Linked DNA regions of Variovorax paradoxus EPS. Each later gene encodes a partner of the first gene's protein in a complex. Links are inferred from orthologs where the notes say so. Each region holds a gene or a part of one and is shown on either strand. Other genes may lie near its edges.

Evidence for each region.
Region 2: the proteins of sbcB (region 1) and ssb are in contact, whole or in part, in a crystal structure (PDB 3C94), measured with the Escherichia coli proteins. The link is inferred for Variovorax paradoxus EPS from one-to-one orthologs.

What each region holds. Positions count from the first base shown.
Region 1 is NC_014931.1:3,508,002-3,514,886, forward strand. The notes cover bases 14-3,013. They hold sbcB (exodeoxyribonuclease I), read right to left. Parts: upstream 2,234-3,013; coding sequence 794-2,233; downstream 14-793. Other genes in these bases: VARPA_RS16245 (GNAT family N-acetyltransferase), read right to left, coding at 14-338; VARPA_RS16250 (DUF3574 domain-containing protein), read right to left, coding at 349-789; cls (cardiolipin synthase), read right to left, coding at 2,234-3,013. Also shown: more of VARPA_RS16245, read right to left, coding at 1-13; more of cls, read right to left, coding at 3,014-3,679; ATP-dependent Clp protease ATP-binding subunit ClpA, read right to left, coding at 3,795-6,116; ATP-dependent Clp protease adapter ClpS, read right to left, coding at 6,184-6,543; VARPA_RS16275 (hypothetical protein), read right to left, coding at 6,678-6,885. UniProt on the Escherichia coli protein: Degrades single-stranded DNA (ssDNA) in a highly processive manner.
Region 2 is NC_014931.1:418,645-434,903, forward strand. What follows is about bases 7,240-9,942. They hold ssb (single-stranded DNA-binding protein), read left to right. Parts: upstream 7,240-8,157; coding sequence 8,158-8,727; downstream 8,728-9,942. Other genes in these bases: uvrA (excinuclease ABC subunit UvrA), read right to left, coding at 7,240-7,985; VARPA_RS02000 (sensor histidine kinase), read left to right, coding at 8,847-9,942. Outside these bases: VARPA_RS01970 (FGGY family carbohydrate kinase), read left to right, coding at 1-1,425; VARPA_RS01975 (glycerol-3-phosphate dehydrogenase/oxidase), read left to right, coding at 1,422-3,182; VARPA_RS01980 (GntR family transcriptional regulator), read left to right, coding at 3,185-3,946; VARPA_RS01985 (DMT family transporter), read right to left, coding at 3,960-4,853; more of uvrA, read right to left, coding at 4,869-7,239; more of VARPA_RS02000, read left to right, coding at 9,943-10,835; VARPA_RS02005 (GFA family protein), read right to left, coding at 10,845-11,273; VARPA_RS02010 (YebC/PmpR family DNA-binding transcriptional regulator), read right to left, coding at 11,301-12,014; VARPA_RS02015 (isocitrate lyase/PEP mutase family protein), read left to right, coding at 12,143-12,988; VARPA_RS02020 (energy-coupling factor ABC transporter ATP-binding protein), read left to right, coding at 13,030-13,788; VARPA_RS02025 (energy-coupling factor transporter transmembrane component T family protein), read left to right, coding at 13,781-14,374; VARPA_RS02030 (biotin transporter BioY), read left to right, coding at 14,420-14,998; VARPA_RS02035 (DUF6314 family protein), read right to left, coding at 15,005-15,472; VARPA_RS02040 (hypothetical protein), read left to right, coding at 15,730-16,110; VARPA_RS31535 (hypothetical protein), read right to left, coding at 16,197-16,259. UniProt on the Escherichia coli protein: Plays an important role in DNA replication, recombination and repair. Binds to ssDNA and to an array of partner proteins to recruit them to their sites of action during DNA metabolism. Acts as a sliding platform that migrates on DNA via reptation.

The DNA.
Region 1 (6,885 bases):
GCCTGCACCAGCCGGCGGCCGAAGCCAGCGCGGCGCGCCGAGGCCATCACCGACATGCCGAACAGCGTGGCCTTGTGGCGCGCACGCTCACGGTCTTCGACACTCAGCCCGGCGGCGCCGACCAGCGTACCCTCGTCGTCGAACACGCCGTAGACCACGCTCGTCGCATCCGCCTCCGCGCCCAGGCGCTTCTCCCACCAGCCGAGCGGCAGGCCCTCGCGCTCGCCGACGGTGGAAGTGAAGGCGCTGGGATGCGTGGCATAGGCATCGAGCATCACGGCGCGGTAAGCCACAGCGTCCGCGGCGGTCAACCGGCGAACGACGTTGCGGTCTTTCACGGTGTTTTCTTCAGAAGCGGACACAGACGGATTGCCTTTCCTGCAGCACCGCCTCCTGGCCGAAGTTCTTGCGGTACGTGTCGATGATGCCGGCGATGGCCGCGTCATCCTTCGCACTGCGCGGATGCAGCAGCACCACCAGTTTCGAAGGTTCGCGCACCACGCCACCCGAGGCACCACGCCATTGGCCGACGGCGTCGAGCACGGTCAGGCCCTGCGGAAACGCGGGAGTCACGGCGGTGTCGAGAAAGCCGGCCCATTGCGCATCCGAGACCTGGCCGCCGGCAGGTATCGCCCGGCCGAAGAAGAGCGTGTCGCGCTCGAAGGCGTTGAAGCCGGTGTCGCAGGTCTTGCTGGCCCTCGACGCGGAAGGCAAAGCGCTGCAGCCCGCGAGCGCGGTCACCATGAGCGCGATCAGCGTCAGGCGGACACGGAAAGCAGCTCGTGCCATGAGTTCAGGCCTCAGGGGCGATCGCCTCGGCATATTCGTAGAGCGCGCCGAGGATCTCTTCGCCGCGTTCGTCCGCCGTTTCTGACAGCGCATCCACTTCGCTGAACAACTGCTCGATGGTGCGCGCCCCGCCCTCGCCGTGGAACAGGCGCGCCACGCGCAGCGCCTCCCAGCGTTCGGTCTCCTCAGGGGCCAGCGATTCGGGCCAGTTGCGAGCGCGGTAGCGGAACACGATCTCTTCGAGGCGGCCGTCGTCGAAACCGGTGCGGTCCTTGGCCAGCTCGCCGGCGGAAAGACCACGCAACTGATTCAGGCGCCGACGGTCGGCGTTGCCGACGAAGCCGCCGTAGAGGTCTTCATCGACATCTGGCGTGGCCTCCTTCGGCCGCGCGTACACCTGCGACCAGATCGCGCTCATGTCGGGCAGGTCGCGTGCGATGGCTGCGTGGCGCATGGCAGTGTCGAGGTCGATGCCCCAGCGCTCGGCCATCGGTGGTGCGAGCGTGCGCAGGTTGCCGACCACCATCGGCGACTTGTTGAGATGGATGCCCTTCACAGGCAGGCGCAGCACGCCTTCGGGCAGGTCGGCAGTGCGGGTGAAGAGCCGCAGGCGCAGCGTTTCGACATCGAGGTCGCGCAGCTCGCTCGGATCGTGGGCGAGGTCCCAGGCAAGCAATTCGTTCTTGTTGGTGGGGTGGCTCGCGAGCGGCCACATCACGGCGATACAGCCGCGCTCCACTGAGAACATGCCTGAGACATGCAGGAAGGGCTTCGCGGTTTCACGCATCGCGGGCAAGCCGAGTTCGCTCGCCACGCGATCCTTCTTGTGCAGGCCGAAAGCGAAATCGAACAGCTTGGGCTGCTTGTCGCGAATCAGCCGGGCCAGTGCGATGGTCGCGCGCACGTCGGAAAGCGCATCGTGCGCCGACTCGTGCAGCAGGCCGTTGGCGCGCGCGAGGTCTTCGAGCTTGAAGCTGGGCTTGCCGTCTTCCTTCTTCGGCCACTGGATGCCTTCGGGACGCAGCGCGTACGTGAGGCGCACCACATCGAGCAGGTCCCAGCGGCCGCAGTCGTTCTGCCACTCGCGCGCGTACGGATCGATCAGGTTGCGCCAGAAGAGAAAGCGCGTCACCTCGTCGTCGAAGCGGATCGTGTTGTAGCCCACGCCGATGGTGCCGGGCTGCGAGAACGCACGCTCGATCTGCGCGGCGAAATCGTGCTCGGGAATGCCGCGCTCCAGGCACACCTGGGGCGTGATGCCGGTGATGAGGCAGGCTTCGGGGCTGGGCAGGTAGTCCGGCGCGGGCTTGCAATAGATCATCAGCGGCTCGCCGATTTCGTTCAGCTCGGCATCGGTGCGGATGGCGGCGAACTGAGAGGGACGGTCACGACGCGGCACGGCGCCGAAGGTTTCGTAGTCGTGCCAGAGAAAGGTGTGGTTCATTCAGAGCAAGGGTGAAAACAAGCGCGCGATGGAATCGCCGAGGCGACGCCAGAAATTCTGTGGCCGGTTGGCGCGCACCGCGCCGGAACTGTGCAGATCGGTCTCGAACTGCGCCGCAAGCGGCTTGGTCAGTGCGGGGCCATAGACCACCGCGCTGACCTCGAAATTGAGCCGGAAGCTGCGGTTGTCGAAATTGGCGGTGCCGATCATCGCGCAATGGTCATCGACCACCAAGGTCTTGGAGTGCAGCATGCGCGCCTTGTACTCCCAGACCTTCACGCCCGCAGCGATCAGCTCGTCGAAGTACGAGCGTGCGGCGGCGCTCACGATGGCCGAGTCGCTGCGGCGCGGCACGAGCAGGCGCACGTCGACACCGCGCAACGCAGCGCTCGTGAGCGCCATCATCGCTGGCTCGCCGGGCACGAAGTAAGGCGTGGTGAGCCAGGCACGGTGCGTGGCCGAATGAATCGCCTCGACGTGCATGCGGTGGATGGGCTCGAGCATGTTGTCGGGGCCACTGGTCACGATCTGCACCGGGATGTCGCCGGCATCCAGTTGCGGCAGCATCGCCGCCATCGCGTCGTCCATGCCGCGCGGGTCTTCGCCGGTGGCATAGGTCCAGTCTTCGAGAAAGGTGGTCTGCAGCCAGCGCACCGCGCTACCCTCGATGCGCAGGTGCACGTCGTGGTACGCGTCGGGGTTGGTGCGCTTGTCTTCCTCGTCGGTGATGTTCACGCCGCCTGTGAAACCCACGCGGCCGTCGCACACCACGATCTTGCGGTGAGTGCGGTAGTTGGTCACCGGGCGCAGGCGCCGGCCGATCTTGGTGTCGTGGAACAGCGCGACCTTCACGCCCGCCTCGTGCAGCGGCGCCATGAACTGGCGGCCGATGCGCTTGGAGCCCAATGCATCGAGCAAGAGGCGGACGACGACGCCCTCTTTCGCGCGCTCGACAAGGAGGTCTCGCAGCGCGGTGCCGATCTTGTCGGGCTCGAAGATGTAGTACTCGAGGTGGATGTGGTTCTTCGCTGCGCGCACGGCCTCGAAGATCGCGTCGAAGGTGCGCGCACCGCCTGAGAGCAATTCAACATCGGACGCGCTCGACACCGGCAGCCCGCAGGCCGCGGTGCCCAGCCGCGCCATCTGCTGCAGCGCCGGCGGTGCGTTCTCCGCCGCATCGCGCAACCGGGCGAGATCAGCCTGCGCGGACGCTCCGGCACGACTGCGCAACCGCTTGATGCGTTGCTTGCGCAAGCGCTGCGGCCCGAGGAAGTAATAGATGACGAAGCCCGCGAACGGCAGCAGCGCGAGCGACAGGATCCAGCTCATCGTGGACACCGGCGCGCGCTTCTGCATCACGATCCAGATCGACAGCACGGCGATGTAGCCGCTCCACGCGAGGGAGAGGCCGGTTTTCCATTCGGGGCTGAGGACGGGAAGGATCAAGGTGACGAAGACGGGTGGATGGATTTCGGCCGCCCAAAGAAAAAGGCCGGCAGCGCGATGCTACCGGCCTTTGCGGGCGGTTCCGCGGCCTCATAGGCCGCGGAACGCCGGGTTCTCAGCCCGTGGCGGCCTCTTCGGCTTCAGGCTTGGACTTGCCTTCCTTCTTCGGCAGCGGCTGGATGTCCAGCAGCACTTCGTCCTTGTCGTCGAGGTCGACTTCGAGGCGACCACCGTCGGTCAGGCGACCGAACAGCAGCTCGTCGGCCAGTGCACGACGGATCGTGTCCTGGATCAGACGCTGCATCGGACGCGCGCCCATCAGCGGATCGAAGCCCTTCTTCGCCAGGTGCTTGCGCAGCTTGTCGCTGAAGGTGACTTCCACCTTCTTCTCGGCCAGTTGCGTTTCGAGCTGCAGCAGGAACTTGTCGACCACGCGCAGGATGATGTTCTCGTCCAGCGCCTTGAAGTTGACGATGGCGTCCAGCCGGTTGCGGAACTCGGGCGAGAACAGGCGCTTGATGTCGCCCATTTCGTCGCCCGCCTGACGCGGGTTGGTGAAGCCGATGGTCGCCTTGTTCATGGTCTCGGCACCCGCATTCGTCGTCATGATGATGATGACGTTGCGGAAGTCGGCCTTGCGTCCGTTGTTGTCCGTCAGCGTGCCATGGTCCATCACCTGCAGCAGCACGTTGAAGATGTCCGGATGCGCCTTCTCGATTTCGTCGAGCAGCAGCACCGAATGCGGCTTCTTCGTGACAGCCTCGGTCAACAGACCGCCTTGGTCGAAACCGACGTAGCCCGGAGGCGCGCCGATCAGGCGGCTCACCGCGTGACGCTCCATGTACTCCGACATGTCGAAGCGGATCAGCTCGATGCCCATGATGTAGGCAAGCTGCTTGGCCGCTTCGGTCTTGCCGACGCCCGTGGGACCGGAGAACAGGAACGAGCCGATCGGCTTGTCGCCCTTGCCCAGGCCCGAACGCGCCATCTTGACCGCGGAGGCAAGCACTTCGAGTGCCTTGTCCTGGCCGAACACCACGCTCTTCAGGTCGCGCTCGATCGTCTGCAGCTTGCTGCGGTCGTCGTTGCTGACGTTGGCCGGGGGAATGCGCGCGATCTTCGCGACGATTTCCTCGACCTCGGTCTTGCTGATGGTCTTCTTGCGCTTGCTCGGCGGCAGGATGCGCTGGGCGGCGCCGGCTTCGTCGATGACGTCGATCGCCTTGTCGGGCAGGTGACGGTCATTGATGTACTTGGCGCTGAGCTCGGCCGCAGCCTGCAGGGCCGCCACCGCGTACTTCACGCCATGGTGTTCCTCGAAGCGCGACTTCAGGCCCTTGAGGATGTCGACGGTTTCCTGCACCGACGGCTCGACCACGTCGACCTTCTGGAAACGGCGCGACAGGGCCGCATCCTTCTCGAAGATGCCGCGGTATTCGGTGAACGTGGTCGCACCGATGCACTTGAGCTGGCCGCTCGAGAGCGCCGGCTTCAGCAGGTTCGATGCATCGAGCGTGCCGCCCGAGGCAGCGCCCGCACCGATCAGCGTGTGGATTTCGTCGATGAAGAGCACGGCGTTCGGCTTGTCCTTCAGCGACTTGAGCACACCCTTCAGGCGCTGCTCGAAATCGCCGCGGTACTTGGTGCCGGCCAGCAATGCGCCCATGTCGAGCGAGTAGACCTGCGCCTCGGCAAGGATCTCGGGCACGTCACCCTGGGTGATGCGCCATGCCAGGCCTTCCGCAATCGCGGTCTTGCCGACACCGGCCTCGCCCACGAGCAGCGGGTTGTTCTTGCGCCGGCGGCACAGGATCTGGATGACGCGCTCGACCTCGTATTCGCGGCCGATCAGCGGATCGATCTTGCCGTCCTTGGCGAGCTGGTTGAGGTTTTGGGTGAACTGCTCGAGCGGCGATGCCTTCTCGTTGCGTTCGCCGCCGCCCTCTTCGCCTTCGCCCTGGGGGGCTTCGCCGCTGCCCTTGACGGCTTCCGGCGGATCGCTCTTCTTGATGCCGTGGGCAATGAAGTTCACCACGTCGAGGCGGGTCACGCCCTGCTGGTGCAGGTAGTAGACGGCATGCGAGTCCTTCTCACCGAAGATCGCGACCAGCACGTTGGCGCCGGTGACTTCCTTCTTGCCGTTGCCGGTGGACTGCACATGCATGATGGCGCGCTGGATCACGCGCTGGAAACCCAGCGTGGGCTGGGTGTCTACATCGTCGGTACCCGCCACTTGCGGCGTGTTGTCCTTGATGAAGTTGGTGAGCGACGCCCGAAGGTCGTCGACGTTCGCCGAGCAGGCGCGCAGAACCTCTGCGGCGCTCGGGTTGTCCAGCAAAGCGAGCAGCAGATGCTCCACGGTGATGAACTCGTGGCGCTGCTGCCGGGCCTCGACGAAGGCCATGTGCAAGCTGACTTCCAGTTCCTGGGCAATCATGTGATTTCCTTTTGCCTTGCTGTAAATAAGTTCTCAGATGGGTTGGAGCTTGCGCAATTCAACAGGTTCACGCAACTGGCTCACTGACACATTGCAGCGGGTGCCCAGCCTGCTGCGCGGCCTCCATGACCTGATTCACTTTAGTGGCTGCCATGTCGCGGGAATAGACCCCACAGACACCGCGGCCATCGAGGTGGATCTTCAACATGATCTGCGTCGCGGTTTCGCGGTCCTTGCTGAAGTACTCCTGCAGCACCACGATCACGAACTCCATGGGGGTGTAGTCATCGTTCAGCATGACCACCTGGTACATCTGGGGCGGCGCAGTTTTCTGCGGCCGGCGCTCCAGAACGACCGAATCTCCGTCATCCCCGGCCGGTTTTTGGGCCGGAGGGGTTGGGGGAGTCTTGGGAATTCTCGTTGCCATGAAAAAGATTCTATAGAGCGTGCAAGCACCGTGCCGACGCGAGAAGACTTGGTGGCGCGTACTCGACAAATCAAGGGCCTTGCGCCGCGCACGACAGCACGGGCACGAAATAAACCGGCGAATTGCCGGCCTGCTCAGATATTGCGCAGGATTGGCTTATTTGGCGCTGACATTTTTCTGCCTCGCGACCGGACCGGAGGCGGCAAATCGGGCGGCAATGCGTCGATTTCCTCGTCGGTGAGCTCTCTTTCGAGCTCCTCTGCCACGGCGACAGGCACCGGCTGCGGCCGGCGGACGCTCGTAGCTTCATGCACATCTGCAGGAGTCGGGGGTGGCACAGAT
Region 2 (16,259 bases), 3.1 Mb from region 1 along the record:
GCCGGCGGCGGCTGCGAAGTCGGCGCCGCCGCCATTCGCGCCGCGCTCACCCACGTGCTGCGCGACGTGGCCCACCAGCTCGGGCCGCGCGCCGCAGAGGTTCGCGCCATGGCCTGCACCGGCCACGGCGCCGGCCTCTACGCGCTCGATGCGAACAACGAACTGGTCGGCGGCCGCGCCGTCGCATCCACCGACCAGCGCGCCGATGCCCGCGCACGGACATTGGCCAAAAGCCAGGGCGCGCGGCTCTTCGAAGACGTGGGCTGCGGCCCCTGGCCCGGCCAGCCGACGGTGATTGCCGCCGAGCTCCTGGGCGCAGATGCCGTGCAGCGCGGCGAACTGCGCCGCTTGCTGTTCGCCAAGGACTACCTCGGCTTCCTGCTCACCGGCGAAATCGCCACAGACGCCAGCGATGCGAGCACCGCCGGCCTGGTGTCGCTCGCCACCGGCGGCTGGTCGCAGATCGCCTTCGACGCCTCGGGCCTCACGGACCTGGGCGCGCACAACTTCGGCCCGATCCTGCCGAGCGGCACGGTGCTCGGCAAGCTGCGCGCCTCCGAGGCTGCGCTGTGCGGCCTGCCTGCAGGCATTCCCGTTGCGATGGGCGCCATCGACCTGCTCGCTTCGATGACCGCCATCTGCGCCGAACGCCGCGGCCGCGCAGTTCAGGTGTTCGGCACGTGGTGCGTGAACGCCGTCATCGGCCCGGTCATGGAGCCCAAGCCGGCGGTCGCCTCCATCGTGAATTTCGGCCGCACGCATGAGCGGCTCTACATGGAGAACAGCCCGTCTTCGATGGCCAACATCGCGTGGCTCGCGGGCGTGCTCGCGCTGCCCGATGCGCGCGCTGTGGTCGACCTCGCGATGACCGTGCCGCTCGGCGCCAACGGCCTGCGCTTCGCGCCTTTCATCAATGGCGGCGGTGGCGTGACGGCGGGCTTCGTGGGCATGAAGAGCCATCACACCCGCGCCGACATGGCACGCGCCGTGGTCGATGCCGTGGCGGCGCTGCATGTGCGCCAGACGGCGCGCCTGGCGGCCGGCGGCCTCGCCGTGTCCGCATCGACCGTGCTGGGCGGCGGTGCGAGCGATGCACGCCTCGTGCGCCTGCTCGCCTCGTTCCTGGGCCGCCCGGTCGAGCGCTGCGCCGACGACGAGACCGGCGCGCGCGGCGCGGCGCTTTACGCCGCCATGTCGCAGGGCATGGACGACGCGGCCGAGGGCAGCGCGCTGCTCGCGCCGTGCGACCTCATCGAACCCGATGCACGGGACGCACGCGCCCATGCGGATTTCAACGCCGATTTCAACGAACTGATCGACAGCATGTCACCTGTATTCACCCACATCGCGGGCGGTGCGCAGAGCGCCGCACGGCCGCCCGAAGGCGCTCGCACCGCAGCGCGCAGCGCGGAGGTTTCTCCATGAGCGCTTGGCAACTTCCCTTCGTGCGTCCTGCCTCTTTGGCGGACCGTCATTTTTCGACCGTGATCGTCGGTGCCGGCATCAACGGCGTCGGCGTGTTCCGCGATCTCTCGCTGCAGCGCGTCGATTGCCTGATCGTCGACAAGGGCGACTTCGGCGCCGGTGCCAGCAGCGCACCCTCGCGCATGATCCACGGCGGCCTGCGCTACCTGGAGAACGGCAGCTTCTCGCTGGTGGCCGAGGCCACGCGCGAGCGCAACCTGCTGCTGCGCAACGCGCCGCACCTCGTGCGCCCGCTCAAGACCGTGGTGCCGCTCGCGAACTTCTTCGGCGGCCTCATGAGCAGCGCGCTCAAGTTCTTCGGCCGCACGCCGCCGCAGCGCACGCGCGGCCTGCTGGCGGTGGCGCTGGGCCTGCGGCTCTACGACATCCTCGGCCGCCGCCAGCGCGTGATGCCGGGGCACCGCATCAGCCGCGTGCCGACCAACGACCGCGGCCTCTTCCGCGCGGCGATCCGCTGGACCGCGACCTTCTTCGATGCGTGGATCAGCCATCCCGAATGGCTCATTCTCGAACTCATCGGCGATGCCTGCCGCGACCAGCCGCGCTCGGCCGCCGCCAACTACTGCCGCGTGATGGGGTGTGCGGGCAACATCCTCACGCTGCGCGACGAACTCACCGGCGCACTCGTGCGCGTGACCGCCGACACCGTGGTGAACGCCACGGGCGCGTGGCTGGACCGCAGCGCGGCCGTGCTCGGCGGCGCAGGCCCGCGCGTGATGGGCACCAAGGGCTCGCACCTCGTGCTCGACCACCCCGCGCTGCGCGATGCGCTCGACGGCCGCATGGCGTATTTCGAGGCGGTGGACGGGCGCGTGTGCATCGTCTATCCCTTCCTCGACCGCGTGCTCGTGGGCTCGACCGACATCCCGGTCGAAGACCCGGACCAGATCGTCACCGAACCCGCCGAGGTCGACTACCTCATCGACGTGCTGCGCGAGGTGTTCCCCAACATGGCCTTCGGGCGTGACCACGTGGTCTACACCTATGTCGGCGTGCGGCCGCTCGCGCGCTCCGATGCCGACAAGCCGGGCCAGATCTCGCGCGACCACTCGGTGGTGGTCGATCCGCCGAGCGCGACGCGCGACATTCCCATCGTTGGCCTCGTCGGCGGCAAGTGGACGACCTTCCGTTCGCTCGCCGAGGAAGCGACCACCGAAGTGCTGCAGCTTCTGGGGCGCTCGCGCACCGCATCGACCGAGCTGCTGCCCATCGGCGGTGGTGCAGACCTGCCGGCCGATGCGGCCGCGACCGAGCGTTTCATCGAGAAGATGACGGCCTCGGGCATGGGCCGCGCGCGCGCACTGACGCTGCTCGCGCGCTACGGCTCGAAGGCACTGCCGCTCGCGCAGCGCCTCGCCGCCTCGGGCGACGTGCCGTTGCAACACGCACCCGACTACTCGGCCGCCGAGCTCTCGTACCTGTGCCTGGAAACCGGCGTGGTGCATCTCGATGACCTCGTGATCCGCCGCACGCTGCTGGCGATTCGCGGCCTCGTCACCGATGCCGCGTTGGCCGAAATCTCGGGCATCGCGGCCGAGGCGCTGGGCTGGGACGCGGCGCGCGCGCACAAGGAGCTGCGCACCTGCGCGACGGCCCTGCGCGAGCATCACAACGTGCGCCTGCAGGCCGTGGCGCCCGACGTGGAACCTTCTTTCGATGCATCATTGATGGCCAGCTCCGCCCTCGGCCAGTCCTAAAAGTGAACAGTCCCAACGACACCCTGTCGACCGTGCTCGACCGCAACTCCGAGTCCCCGCTGTGGGCCCAGTTCCGCGATGCGATCCGCCTGCAGATCCTGAAGGGCGTGCTGCCCATCGGCGCCAAGCTGCCATCCGAAGCCGAGCTGGGCGACCAGTTCGGCATCTCGCGCATCGTGGTGCGCGAGGCCCTGGCCGACCTGGTGCGCAACAACCTCATCTACAAGATCAAGGGCCGCGGCGCTTTTGTGTCGGCGCGGGAGCGCGACGAGGATTTCGTCTCCACGGTGCTCGGCTTCTCCGACGAAATGGAGCGCAAGGGCCGCTCGGTGCGCACGCAGATCCTCACGCAGGAACTGCGCGCGCCCACCGAGCAGGAAGCCGCATCGCTGGGGCTCACCGAGCCCGATGCGCAGGTCGTTGCGCTCAAGCGTCTTCGCAGTGTCGATGGCGAGCTGCGCCTCCTGGTCGAGACGGTGGTGCCCGCAGACCTCACGCCGGGGCTGCATCGCACGCGGCTGGACGACCGTTCGCTCTACGACGTGCTGCGTCGCCAGTACGGCCTGCGCCTGGTGCGCGCCGAGCGCTGGATCGATGCGGTGCTGCCCGATGCCGAAACCTGCAAGCTGCTGGACCTGCCGCACCCCGAGCCGCTGTTGCGCATCGAGTCGATCGCCTATGGCGCGAACGGCCGGCCGCTGGAGCACTACCGCGCGCTGCACCGCTGCAAGACGAGCCGCCTGCACGTGCAGACGACGACCTGAGTTCTCTGCTCGGTCAGGCCTTGGCGGCGTTGCCGCGCGAGGGCCAGAGCACCGAGGCGATCGCGACCATCATCAGCGCGACCGCGACCCAGTCCTGCCAGTGCACGACCTCGCCGAGCCACACCGCGCCGCTGAACACGCCGAGCACGGGGATGAACATCACGCTCAGGGTCGAAGCCACCGGCGGCAGGCCGCGCGCGAGGTAGAACCACGCCGCGTGCGCGAAGCCGAAGATCAGCACCGCGTTGTAGAGGATCGATCCCCAGGTCACCGTGCCCGGCCAGCGCCACGGGCCGCGCTCGAAGAGCAGCGAGAGCACCGTCATCACGACGGCGGTCATCGCCGTCATCCAGAACGAGAGCGTGAGCGTCGGCAGCCCGATGCGCGTGTGGCGCAGCAGCTGCGTGCCCAGCGCCCATGTCGCTGCGGCCACCAGCGCGAGTGCGACGTAGCCGGGCCGCCCCGCGAAGTCGGTGAGCTCATGCCACAGCAACAGCCCCACGCCGACGGCACAGGCTCCCACGCCGATCCAAGAACGCCGCGTGAGCACGGCAGAGAACAGCAGCGCACCGATCACCGCCGAGAACACCGGCATCGTGTACCCCAGGATCGCCGCGCGCCCGCCCGACAGCGCCTTCACCGCAAGAATGATGCAGGCGTGCCAGACGAACATGTTGGTCGCGCCCAGCCACACCAGCTCGGGCCAGGCGCTGCGCGGCACGCGGAACGGCACCTTCATCCACACCAGCGCGATGCCCAGCACGGGCAGGCCCAGCCAGATCGAGATCGCGCGGAAGGCGAGCGGCGGATAGTCGGCCACGCCCAGCTTCATCACCGGCCAGTTGAAACCCCAGGCGAGGGTCAGTAGGACGAGCAGGACGAACTGGCGCGGGGTGAAGGAGGGCATGAACAGGTCTGAGGCTTACAGCAAACGCTTGAGATAACGCCCCGTGTGACTCGCCTCGTTCGCCGCGATGTCTTCCGGCGTGCCTTCGCCCACCACCGTGCCGCCGCCGGCACCGCCTTCGGGGCCCATGTCGATGAGCCAGTCGGCCGTCTTGATGACGTCCAGGTTGTGCTCGATCACGACGATCGTGTTGCCCGCGTCGCGCAGCTGGTGCAGCACCTTCAGCAGCAGTTCGATGTCGGCGAAGTGCAGCCCGGTCGTCGGCTCGTCCAGGATGTAGAGCGTGCGGCCCGTGTCGCGCTTGCTCAGCTCGAGCGCAAGCTTCACGCGCTGCGCCTCGCCGCCCGAGAGCGTGGTGGCCGACTGGCCGAGCTTGATGTACGAGAGGCCCACGTCCAGCAGCGTGCGCAGCTTGCGCTCGATGGTCGGCACGGCCTTCAGGAACTCGTGTGCGGTCTCGACCGTCATCTCGAGGATCTGGGCGATGTTCTTGCCCTTGTACTGGACCTCGAGCGTCTCGCGGTTGTAGCGCTGGCCGTGGCAGACCTCGCAGGGCACGTACACGTCAGGCAGGAAGTGCATCTCGACCTTCACCACGCCATCGCCCTGGCAGGCCTCGCAACGGCCGCCCGCCACGTTGAAGCTGAAGCGGCCCGGGCCGTAGCCGCGCTCGCGCGCGGTGTTGGTCTCGGCCATCAGTTCGCGGATGGGCGTGAAGAGGCCCGTGTAGGTGGCCGGGTTGCTGCGCGGCGTGCGGCCGATGGGCGACTGGTCGACGTTGATGACCTTGTCGAAATACTCGATGCCCTCGACCGACTCGTGCTCGGCGGGCTCTTCGTGCGCGCGGTACAGCGTGCGCGCGACGGCGGTGTAGAGCGTGTCGTTCACCAGCGTCGATTTGCCGGAGCCCGAGACGCCGGTCACGCAGGTCAAAAGGCCGACGGGGAAGGCGACGCTCACGTTCTTGAGGTTGTTGCCGGTGGCGCCGACGACGCGGATTTCCTGCAGGTCGGTCTGCGAGGCGATGTGCGCCGCTTCACGCGCCGCACGCCGTTCGGCCGCAGGGCTCTGCGGAAAACGCGAGGGCTTCTTGCCTTCGTTGAAGGCCGGCTTCTTCACGGCCGGCAGCCATGCGGTGCGGTGCTTGGGCACCTCGATCTTCTTCGTGCCCGAGAGGTACTGGCCGGTGAGCGAATCGGGATTGGCCGACACCTCGGCATAGGTGCCCTGCGCCATCACGCGGCCGCCGTGCACGCCGGCGCCGGGGCCCATGTCGATGACGTGGTCGGCGGCGTGGATCATGTCCTCGTCGTGCTCGACCACGATCACGCTGTTGCCGATGTCGCGCAGGTGTTTCAGCGTGCCGATGAGCCGGTCGTTGTCGCGCTGGTGCAGGCCGATGCTGGGCTCGTCGAGCACATACATCACGCCCGTGAGGCCCGAGCCGATCTGCGAGGCCAGGCGAATGCGCTGCGCCTCGCCGCCCGAGAGCGTCTCGGCGCTGCGGTCCAGGCTCAGGTAGTTGAGGCCGACGTCGTTGAGGAATTTCAGGCGCAGGCCGATCTCGCGCACCACCTTGTCGGCGATGTCGGCCTTGGCTCCGCGCAGCTTGAGCGTCTGGAACCAGGCGAGCGAGTCGCGCAAGGTGAGATGACTCAGCTCGAAGATCGCCATGCGCGGCGGCTCGCCGCCATCGGCCGGTCGGGCCGATTCATCGACCAGGAACACGTTGCGCGCTTCACGACGAAGGCGCGAACCGCCGCAGTCGGGGCACGGCTGGAGGTTCCGAAAGCGCGCGAGGTCTTCGCGCACCATCACCGAATCGGTCTCGCGGTAGCGCCGCGTCATGTTCGGGATGATCCCCTCGAAGGGATGCTTCTTCGTGAGCTTCTTGCCCGCGAAGTTGCCCGATTCCATGGTGTAGTTGAACTTGATCTCTTCGGCGGCCGAACCGTTCAGCAGCACCTGCTGCACCGAGGCGGGCAGCGACTCGAAGGGCGCATCGACGTCGAACTTGTAGTGCTTCGCGACGCTCTCGATCATGCTGAAGTAATAGCCGTTGCGGCGGTCCCAGCCCTTGATGGCACCGCTGGCGATCGAGAGCGACGGGAAGGCCACCACGCGCGCCGGATCGAACACCTCGCGGTGGCCGAGGCCGTCGCAGCTCGGGCACGCGCCCACGGGCGAGTTGAACGAGAAGAGGCGTGGCTCGAGCTCCGACAGCGAGTAGTGGCAGATCGGGCAGGCGAACTTGGCGTTGAACAGGTGTTCCTTGTCGGCCACCCCTTCAGCGCCCAGCTCGAGCGCAATCGCACGGCCTTCGGCAAGGCGCAGCGCGGCCTCGAAGCTCTCGGCCAGGCGCTGCTGCATGTCGGGGCGTGCGCGCAGGCGGTCGATCACGACGTCGATGTCGTGCTTCTCGGTCTTCTTGAGCTTGGGGAGGTCGTTGTATTCGTACGTTTGCCCGTCGACGCGGAAGCGCACGTAGCCCGCGGCCTGCATCTCGGCGAAGAGCTCGAGGAACTCGCCCTTCTTCTCGCGCGCCACGGGTGCCAGGATCAACAGGCGCGGTTCGTCGGGGATGGCGAGCGTGGCGTCGACCATCTGCGAGACCGTCTGCGCCTGCAGCGGCAGGTGGTGGTCGGGGCAGTAGGGTGTGCCGGCGCGGGCGAAGAGCAGGCGCAGGTAGTCGTGGATCTCGGTCACCGTGCCCACGGTGGAGCGCGGGTTGTGGCTGGTGGCCTTCTGCTCGATGCTGATCGCGGGCGACAGGCCCTCGATCACGTCCACATCGGGCTTGTCCATCAGCTGCAGGAACTGCCGCGCATACGCCGACAGGCTCTCGACATAGCGCCGCTGCCCTTCGGCATACAGCGTGTCGAAGGCCAGGCTCGACTTGCCCGAGCCCGACAGGCCGGTGATCACCACCAGCTTGTTGCGCGGAATGTCCAGGTCGACGTTCTTCAGGTTGTGGGTGCGCGCACCGCGGATGCTGATGCGCTGCTGCGCCAGCACCGCGCCGAGGTAGGTGTCGCGTTCGCGTTGCGCGTCGCGTGCGCTTTCCTCTTGGGCGGCGAGTTCTTCAGTGGCTTTGGAATTCAAGGGGGCGATCGTCCGAGGGCAACCGGACATGATAGTCCGAGCAGCATTTCATGGCCAATGGACGGCTTCTGGCGCTTTCATGGCTGCTTCGCTGGTCGGCGCGTTCCAGGAGCCCGGCGGTGGCGCCCCGCCGGCCGGCATCGGGCACAATCCCCGGTTCTCTTTCTCCTCCTCCTTCATCTACTTATCAGGGGCAGTGCATATGGCATCGGTCAATAAAGTCATCGTCGTCGGCAATCTGGGGCGCGACCCCGAAATGCGTACCTTCCCGAGCGGCGACCAGGTCGCAAACGTCACAGTGGCCACCACCGATCGCTGGAAAGACAAGCAAAGCGGCGAAATGCGCGAAGCCACCGAATGGCACCGCATCGTCTTCAACGGCCGCCTGGCCGAAATCGCCGGCCAGTACCTGCGCAAGGGCTCGCAGGTGTATGTCGAAGGCTCGCTGCGCACGCGCAAGTGGACCGACAAGGACGGCATCGAGAAATACACCACCGAAATCCGCGCCGACCAGATGCAGATGCTGGGCAGCCGCCAGGGCCAGGGCGGCCCGTCGGGCGGTCCGGAAGACGACGGCGGGTATTCGCAAGGCGGCGGCGGTGGTGGCTACTCGCAGGGTGGCAATGGCGGCGGCGGCGGCGGCGGTGGTGGTGGTGGCTACGCTCCCCGCGCTCCGGCTGCGGCACCCCGGGCACCTTCGGCTGCTCCGCGCCAGGCACCGGCCAAGTCGTCGACGGGCTTCGACGACATGGATGACGACATCCCGTTCTGACCCGACCCTTCTCTCCCGTATGACCGAAGCTCTCTCATTGCTGCTTCGGTCATGCGTCTTGCCCGGCACATCCTCGTCCCCGGCAACGCCTTGAACCCCGTCCCGCAGCCCGCACCCCGATGAACGTCCCCATGGTGCGCGAGCTGCGCGCGTGGTTCTTCGAAGGCCTCTCGAAATACCGCGCCGCGCCCCTCTGGGCGAATGTGGTGCTGGTCGTCTCCCTCGCCCTCCTGGCGCTCATGATCGTCTTCTTCGGCGGTTCCTCCGCCGCGCCAGGCGTGCCGGCGACCCGGATCACCCATGCCGACTGGCAGGTCACCGAAGCGCCGGGCTTTCGCGAACCCTCGATCGTCATGGACAGCCGGGCCTTGCCAGACACCTGGCAGTCCATCGAGCTGCCCCTGTCCCTGCCCATCGCGCTGCTGCGCCAGACCGACGACCGCTTCATCGCCAGCGCAACGCGCACCACGTGGCTTCGCGTGGCCGTGCACGACCTGCCCGTCACCACGGGCCCGCTCGCGCTGTACGGCGTGCGCATCAAGACCGACGGCACCATCGCGGTGTACGCCGACGGCCGGCTGGTTCACCGCGACCAGGAAAACGGACCGCTGTGGAACAGCACCCGCACGCCGCTGTGGGTGGTGATCGAGAAAACGCCCGATGCCGTACCGCTGAAGGAAATCCTCATCCGCCTGGAGCACACGCGCAATGCGCAGGTGGCGGTGTCTTCGCTTTGGCTGGGCCCGGTCGATTCGCTGAAGGACCGCTACAACAAGCGCCTGTGGTTCCAGCAGGACCTGCCCGCCATGCTCGGCGCGGCCTTCATGGCGGTGGGCCTGTTCGCACTGTTCGTGTGGTTCCGGCGCCGGCACGAGACCGGCTACCTGCTTTTCTTCAATCTCGCGACCACGTCGTTCCTGCGAAGTCTGCATTTCTACGTGAGCCTGCCGGTGGCCAACGACTGGTTCGCCTGGCTCACGGTCAACTCGCTGTTCTGGCTGGTCGCGGTGGTGCACTTTGCGCTGCGCCAATTGCATGGCCGACCGCTCCAGTGGCTCACGTACGCGGTGGTCGGCTGGACTGCGCTGATCGGCGTGCTGACCCTGCCGGGCCTCGGCATCCTGACGAACACCCCGCAGGTCACGCCGCTCATCTACGTCGGCGCGGCCGCCATGGGCGCGGCCGTGGCGCTGGTGGGAGGCATCAGCGCCTGGCGCCGCTCGAACGAAGGCCGGCTGGTGGCCGTCGGCATCGGCGTGTGCGTGCTGCTGGGCCTGTCCGACTGGCTGCTGCAGAACAACTTCGCGAATCCGGAGGGCTGGTACCTGGGGTCCTACACCAACGCCGTGACCTTCGCCGTCTTCGGCACGCTGATGTACCGGCGCTACGTCAACGCCATCGCCGAGGTCGAACTGGTCAACGCCAGCCTGGCCGAGCGCCTGCAGGCGCGCGAGGCCGAGCTCGAACAGAGCCACCGCCGGCTGCGCGAGGTGGAAAAGCGCCAGACCATCAGCGACGAGCGCCAGCGGCTGATGCAGGACATGCACGACGGCCTGGGCTCATCGCTCATCAGCGCGATCCGTTCGGTGGAGAACGGGCGCCTCAGCGACGAGAAGGTGTCGCATATCCTCAGAAGCTGCCTGGACGACCTGAAGCTCACCATCGATTCGATGGAGCCGCTCGAGGAAGACCTGCTGCTCCTGCTGGCCACGCTGCGCTACCGCCTCGGTCCCCGGCTCGAGGGCTCCGGCGTCGCGCTGCGCTGGGAGGTGCAGGAGATCCCGCCGCTCGACTGGCTCGACCCGACCAGCGCGCTGCACATCCTGCGCATCGTGCAGGAGAGCATCGCCAACATCCTGCGCCACACGCGCGCCACCGAAATCCGCGTGGGCACCGCGCCCGAGGCCGAGGGCGTGCGGGTGACCATCGAGGACAACGGCCAGGGCTTCGACGTCGACAAGGCGATGGCCGAGGCCGGCGGGCGCGGCATGCAGAACCAGTTGCGCCGTGCGCAGGCCATCGGCGGGGGCGTGAGCTGGCGCTCGGGGCCGACGGGCACGCTGTTCACGCTGTGGCTGCCGCTGCAGCGCAAGCCGCGGAAGGCTTGAAGCCCGCGCTCAGTCGGCGCCCGCGTGCCCTTGGTGCTGCGGCAGGTCGTCGTTGATGGCGAACCAGGGGGCCTTCGAGCCGACGAAGATGTGTGCGCTGGGTCGGATGGACGGATCGTCGACCAGCGTGCCCAGGGTGACGTGCACGAACATGCCATCGCGCACCACCGAATACAGGAACGAGCCGCACTTGCCGCAGTGGATGTCGCCGGCGTCTTCTTCGCCGTGGATCAGCAGCGTGTCGGCGCCCTGCGTGATCGCCAGCTTGTGCCGCTCGATGCCGGCAAAGGGCTTGAAGGCCGAGCCCGTCGCGCGCCGGCAGTCCGCGCAGTGGCAATTCAGGGCGTAGGTGAATTCGTCGGCCACCGTGTAGTGGACGGCCCCGCACAGGCACTTGCCGGCGAGGCTGCGGACGGTGGTTGTCCCGGGGCTTGTCACCGGTGTCTCTCGCAACCGAAGAAGGCGTCAGCCCGCCAGGCCCACGTACACGTTCTGCACATCGTCGTTCGCGTCGATGGCTGCCAGGAAGACTTCGACTTCTTCCAGATCCGCGGCGCTCAGGCTCGCCGGATCGACCGGGTTCTTCGGCTTGTAGCCCAGCTTGGCCGAGAGCACCGTGAAGCCCTGCGCCGGCAGCGCGCGGCTCACGAGGTCCAGGTCGGTCGGGTCGGTGAGGAACACCGTGGCGTTGCTTTCGCCGGCCGGCTCGAAGTCCTGCGCGCCGGCTTCGATGGCGGCGACCTCGGCATCGGCCGTGGCGTTCGCGGGCTCGGCTTCGATCATGCCGACGTGATCGAAATCCCACGACACCGAGCCCGAGGTGCCCAGTTGGCCCTTGCGGAACAGCACGCGCATTTCAGGTGCGGTGCGGTTCACGTTGTCGGTCAGGCACTCGACCATCACCGGCACGCGGTGCGGCGCGAAGCCCTCGTAGATCACATGCTCGAAATGCACCGCCTCGCCCGTGAGGCCCGCGCCCTTCTTGATGGCCCGATCCAGCGTGTCCTTGGGCATCGAGACCTTGCGGGCCTGCTCCACCACCAGCCGCAGGCGCGAATTGGAGGCCGGGTCGGCGCCGTTGCGCGCGGCCATCATGATTTCCTTGGCCAGCTTTCCGAAGAGGCGGCCCTTGGCATTGGCGGCCAGGTCCTTGTGCTTTGCTTTCCACTGTGCGCCCATGGCGGTGTTCCTTCGATTCGGGGGAGCTACTGTAGCCGCAGCGCGCCGGGCCGCAGTTTTCTCCAAGTTTCGGGGGCGGGGCGTCGCTACGCTCGCGTCGTTTCCTCATCATCGATACAGACGACACCATGCCCTCCATCGAAACAAGACAACAGCAAACGGAAACTTTCCATCGACTCCACGCCGGCGCCGATCCTTTGGTGCTCGTGAACGCATGGGACGCGGTCAGCGCGCGGATCGTCGAGCGCGCCGGGGCGAAAGCCATCGCCACCACCAGCGCGGGCATCGCCTGGGCGCTCGGCTACCCGGACGGCGAGCGCGTGCCCGTCGATGAACTGCTCGCCGCCACCGCGCGGATCTGCCGCGTGAGCCGCGTGCCGGTCACGGTCGACATCGAACGCGGCTTCGGCGACAGCACCGAGACCGTATGCGAGGTGGTGCGCGCGTTCATCGACATGGGCGTGGCCGGCATCAACATCGAAGACGGGACGCTGCCCGGCACGCGGGAACTCGCGCCGCCGGAAATCCTTTGTGAGCGCGTCGCTGCGCTGCGCAAGCTGGATGTGCGCCTCTTCATCAACGCCCGCACCGACACCTACTTCGTCGCCAACGACGACCCCGCCGCGCGCTACGCAGACACGCTGCGGCGCGCCCGGCTCTACGCAGCGGCCGGCGCCGACGGCATCTTCGTGCCGGGCATGTCGAAGCTGGAGGAAATCGCGAGCCTTGCTGCTGCGGTGCCTTTGCCGGTGAACGTCTACGCCGGCCACACCCAGGCACCGCCGGTCGCGGTGCTCGCCGGCGCTGGCGCGAGGCGCATCAGCCTGGGCTGCGGCCCGCTGCAGGCGGCGCTCGGGTTGCTCGGACGCATCGCCGCCGAGGCCTTCGACGGCAGCGACGCCGGCTTTCGCGCGATGAGCGCCGGGATGCTGTCCGCAGGCGAGATCAACGCCCTTTTTTCCGGCACGTCCTGAGAAAAAGGCTGCAGGAAGGCTTGGGGTACAGTGGCGACCCCTTGCCGCAGCCGACCCCTACCGACCCCCTCGTCCCGTACAGCATCCGCCTCGAATCGGTCACGCTGGTTCGCGGCGAACAGCGCGTTTTCGACGAGCTGACGCTCAGCCTCGACGAAGCGCGCATCGGCCTCGTCGGCGACAACGGCGCGGGCAAGAGCAGCCTGTTTCGCCTCATCAGCGGGCTCGACCAGCCGCAGCAAGGGCGCGTCGTGGTGCATGGCTGCGACACGCAGGGGACGCAGGCCGACCGCCGCCAGCTCTCGCAGCACGTGGGGCTGATGTTCCAGAACCCCGACGACCAGATCATCTTTCCCACCGTGGCCGAGGAGCTCGCGTTCAGCCTCACGGCGCGCGGCGAAACGCGGCAGGCGGCGCGCGAGCGGGCGCGCGAATTCCTGGCCGAACGCGGGCTCGCGGCGTGGGCCGGGCGCGCGATCGGCGAACTGAGCCAGGGGCAGCGGCAGCAGGTGTGCCTGCTGGCGCTGCAGATCGGCCAACCCGCCACGCTGCTGCTCGACGAGCCCTTTGCAAGCCTCGACCTCTTGAGCCAGGCGCGGCTCGCGGCGCAGCTCGAAGCGACGGGCCAGCAGATCGTCGTCTCCACGCACCTGCTCGAACATGTGTACGACTTCGAGCGCGTGCTGTGGCTCGAACAAGGCCGGGTGCGTGCCGATGGCCCGGGGCGCGAAGTCTGCGAGGCCTATGCCGAGAACGTGCGCCAGCGCGCCGAGGCCGAGCGGGGCCCACGCCATGCGTAGCCTCTACTCGTCGCATCCGACCTGGACGCATGCGCTGCCGGCGTGGGTCAAGCTCGCGGTGCTTTCGGTGTGCGGCACGCTGCTGGTGCTGGTCGAGCGGCCGGTTCACCTGGGCATCGCCTGCGTCGTCGTGTTGCTGCTCTTCGCATCGCTCGGCCGCACGGCGTGGCTGCGCGTGCGGATGCTGGCGGGCATCGCGATCGGCTGCGCGCTGATCGTCGGCTTTCACTGGTTCCTGGGCACGACTGTGCTCGGCGTGGCGAGCGCGCTGCGGCTCGCGAGCGCGGCCGTGCTCGCGCTGATGCTGACGCTCACCACGCGCTTCGAAGACCTGCTGGCCGTGCTCGAAACCGTGATGCGGCCGCTGCAGCGTTTCGGCGTGCCGACCGAGCGGATCGCGCTCGGCATCGGCCTGATGCTGCGCTTTGCCGAGAACTTCTACGTGCAGTGGCAGCGCCTGGACGACGCCTACCGCGCCCGCGCCGGGCATGGCGGCGGGCTGCGCCTCCTGGCGCCGCTGACCATCCGCACGCTGCAGACCGCCGAGCGGGTGGCCGATGCGCTGGCCGCGCGGCTGGGCCGATAGCAGCGCGGCGCAGAATCCGACGAACACCCCTCTCCGAATCGCGTCATGACCACCACCGGCTCCATCACCTCGTCCCGTTCGCTCTCGTACATCGCGCTGTTCGCCGCGCTGATGGCGGTGTTCGGCCTGATTCCCAAGGTCGACCTGCCGTTCGGCGTGCCGATCACGCTGCAGTCGCTGGGCGTGATGCTGGCCGGCTGCCTGCTCGGGCCTCGGCGCGGCTTCTTCGCGATTGCGCTGTTCCTGCTGGCGGTGGCGCTCGGGCTGCCGCTGCTGCCGGGCGGGCGCGGCGGGCTGGCGGTGTTCGTCGCGCCGGCCGGCGGCTTCCTGTTCGGCTGGATGTTCGGCGCCTTTGCTTGCGGGCTGCTGATGCGCCGCATGGCCGGCGCGACCGGCAAGGGGCTGCTGGCCGCGGCGTTCCTGTCGTCGGTGGTCGGCGGGATCGTCGTGGTCTATGCCTTCGGCATCGTCGGGCTCTCGCTGATCGCCCACATGTCGCTCACGCAGGCGGCGCTGGCGATGCTGGTGTTCATTCCCGGCGACCTCATCAAGTGCGGCATCTGCGCGATGCTCGTGCAGACGGTGATGCGCGGCATGCCGAGCTGGCGGCTCGACCGCGACTGAGCAGCGCTACAGCCCGCGCCGCTTGAAGACGGTGCGCGAGAGGTAGTCCTTGCGCGGGCCCTTCACCAGGTGCTCGATGACGAATGAGCCATCCGCGCGGAACCGGTAGACGCTGTCGTACTGGTCGGCAACGCAGAGGTGGCCGGCCGATCCGACGAGTTCGTCGCCTTCGCGCACGATGGCGATGTCATGAAAGAGCCGCGGCGGGACTTCGGCAAAGAAGACCGAGAACCCTTTAGGACTGCGTTCGAAGACGTACTCACGGTGCCCATCGAACGCCTGCCCGTTAGGCAGTTGGATCCGGCCCTCTTCGCGGTATTTCAGCTGGCCGGCGTCGAGCCGCACGAACCGGGCGGTTCCGGCCATCGTGGCCTTGCCCTCGATGACGCGGTCCAGGTCCCAGACGCCTTCCAACAGGTCGAAGACCGTGTCCGGCATGCCCCAGGCGAGGGGCGGGAGAGGCGTCGTTTCCATGTCCCGAACTCTAAGCCAGCCCGAGTTCCCTGACCTTTGAGCATTGATTGTTTCCGTTCTGTGAACGCCGCGGTTCCTTTTGCTAAGGGTTTTTACGTAGATGGCGTCGCACAATACATCCACAGACCGGCCCCCAAGCCGATCTGGGTGAACAGGGCCCCGAGCGAGGTGGCCGCCCCCCGGAGGGACGGTGACCCACCCAAGACCGGTTCGAAATCATCCGAAGCAAAAACTGAACTGAATTGAAGGAAATCCAAATGACCGCCTCGAAGATCCTCTCCGCCGTTGCTGTTGCCCTGATGGCTGTTGCCGGTGCCGCCCACGCCGAAAGCTATGACGGCGTCCACCAACTGACCTCGGCCGCCTCCCGCGCCGATGTCGCCAGCCAGGCCGTGGTTGCCGCGCACAGCGCCAACCCGTACGCCACCGGCGCCAATGCAGGCCCTGCGCAAGTGTTCGTCTCGTCGACCAGCCGCGCTGCCGTCCGGTCGGAAGCCGTTGCCGCCGCACACAGCGCCGATCCGTACGCCGAAGGCGCATCGGCTGGCGTGGCCCCGCTGGTCGCCAGCACCGTGGACCGCAACGCCGTTCGCGCCGCAGCCCGCGCTGCCGCTCGTGGCGACGCACTGCCGCTGTAATCCTCCGAGAGCGTCAGCTCTTGTCGAAGCCGGCCCTGCGAAAGCAGGGGCCGGCTTTTCTTGTCGTCTCGTTTCGCACGCCCGAGTCAGCGCGCGGGCAGCAGCCGCAGGCCGGCGACGACGAAGGGCGCGCTGTCCGGCGCGGCCGC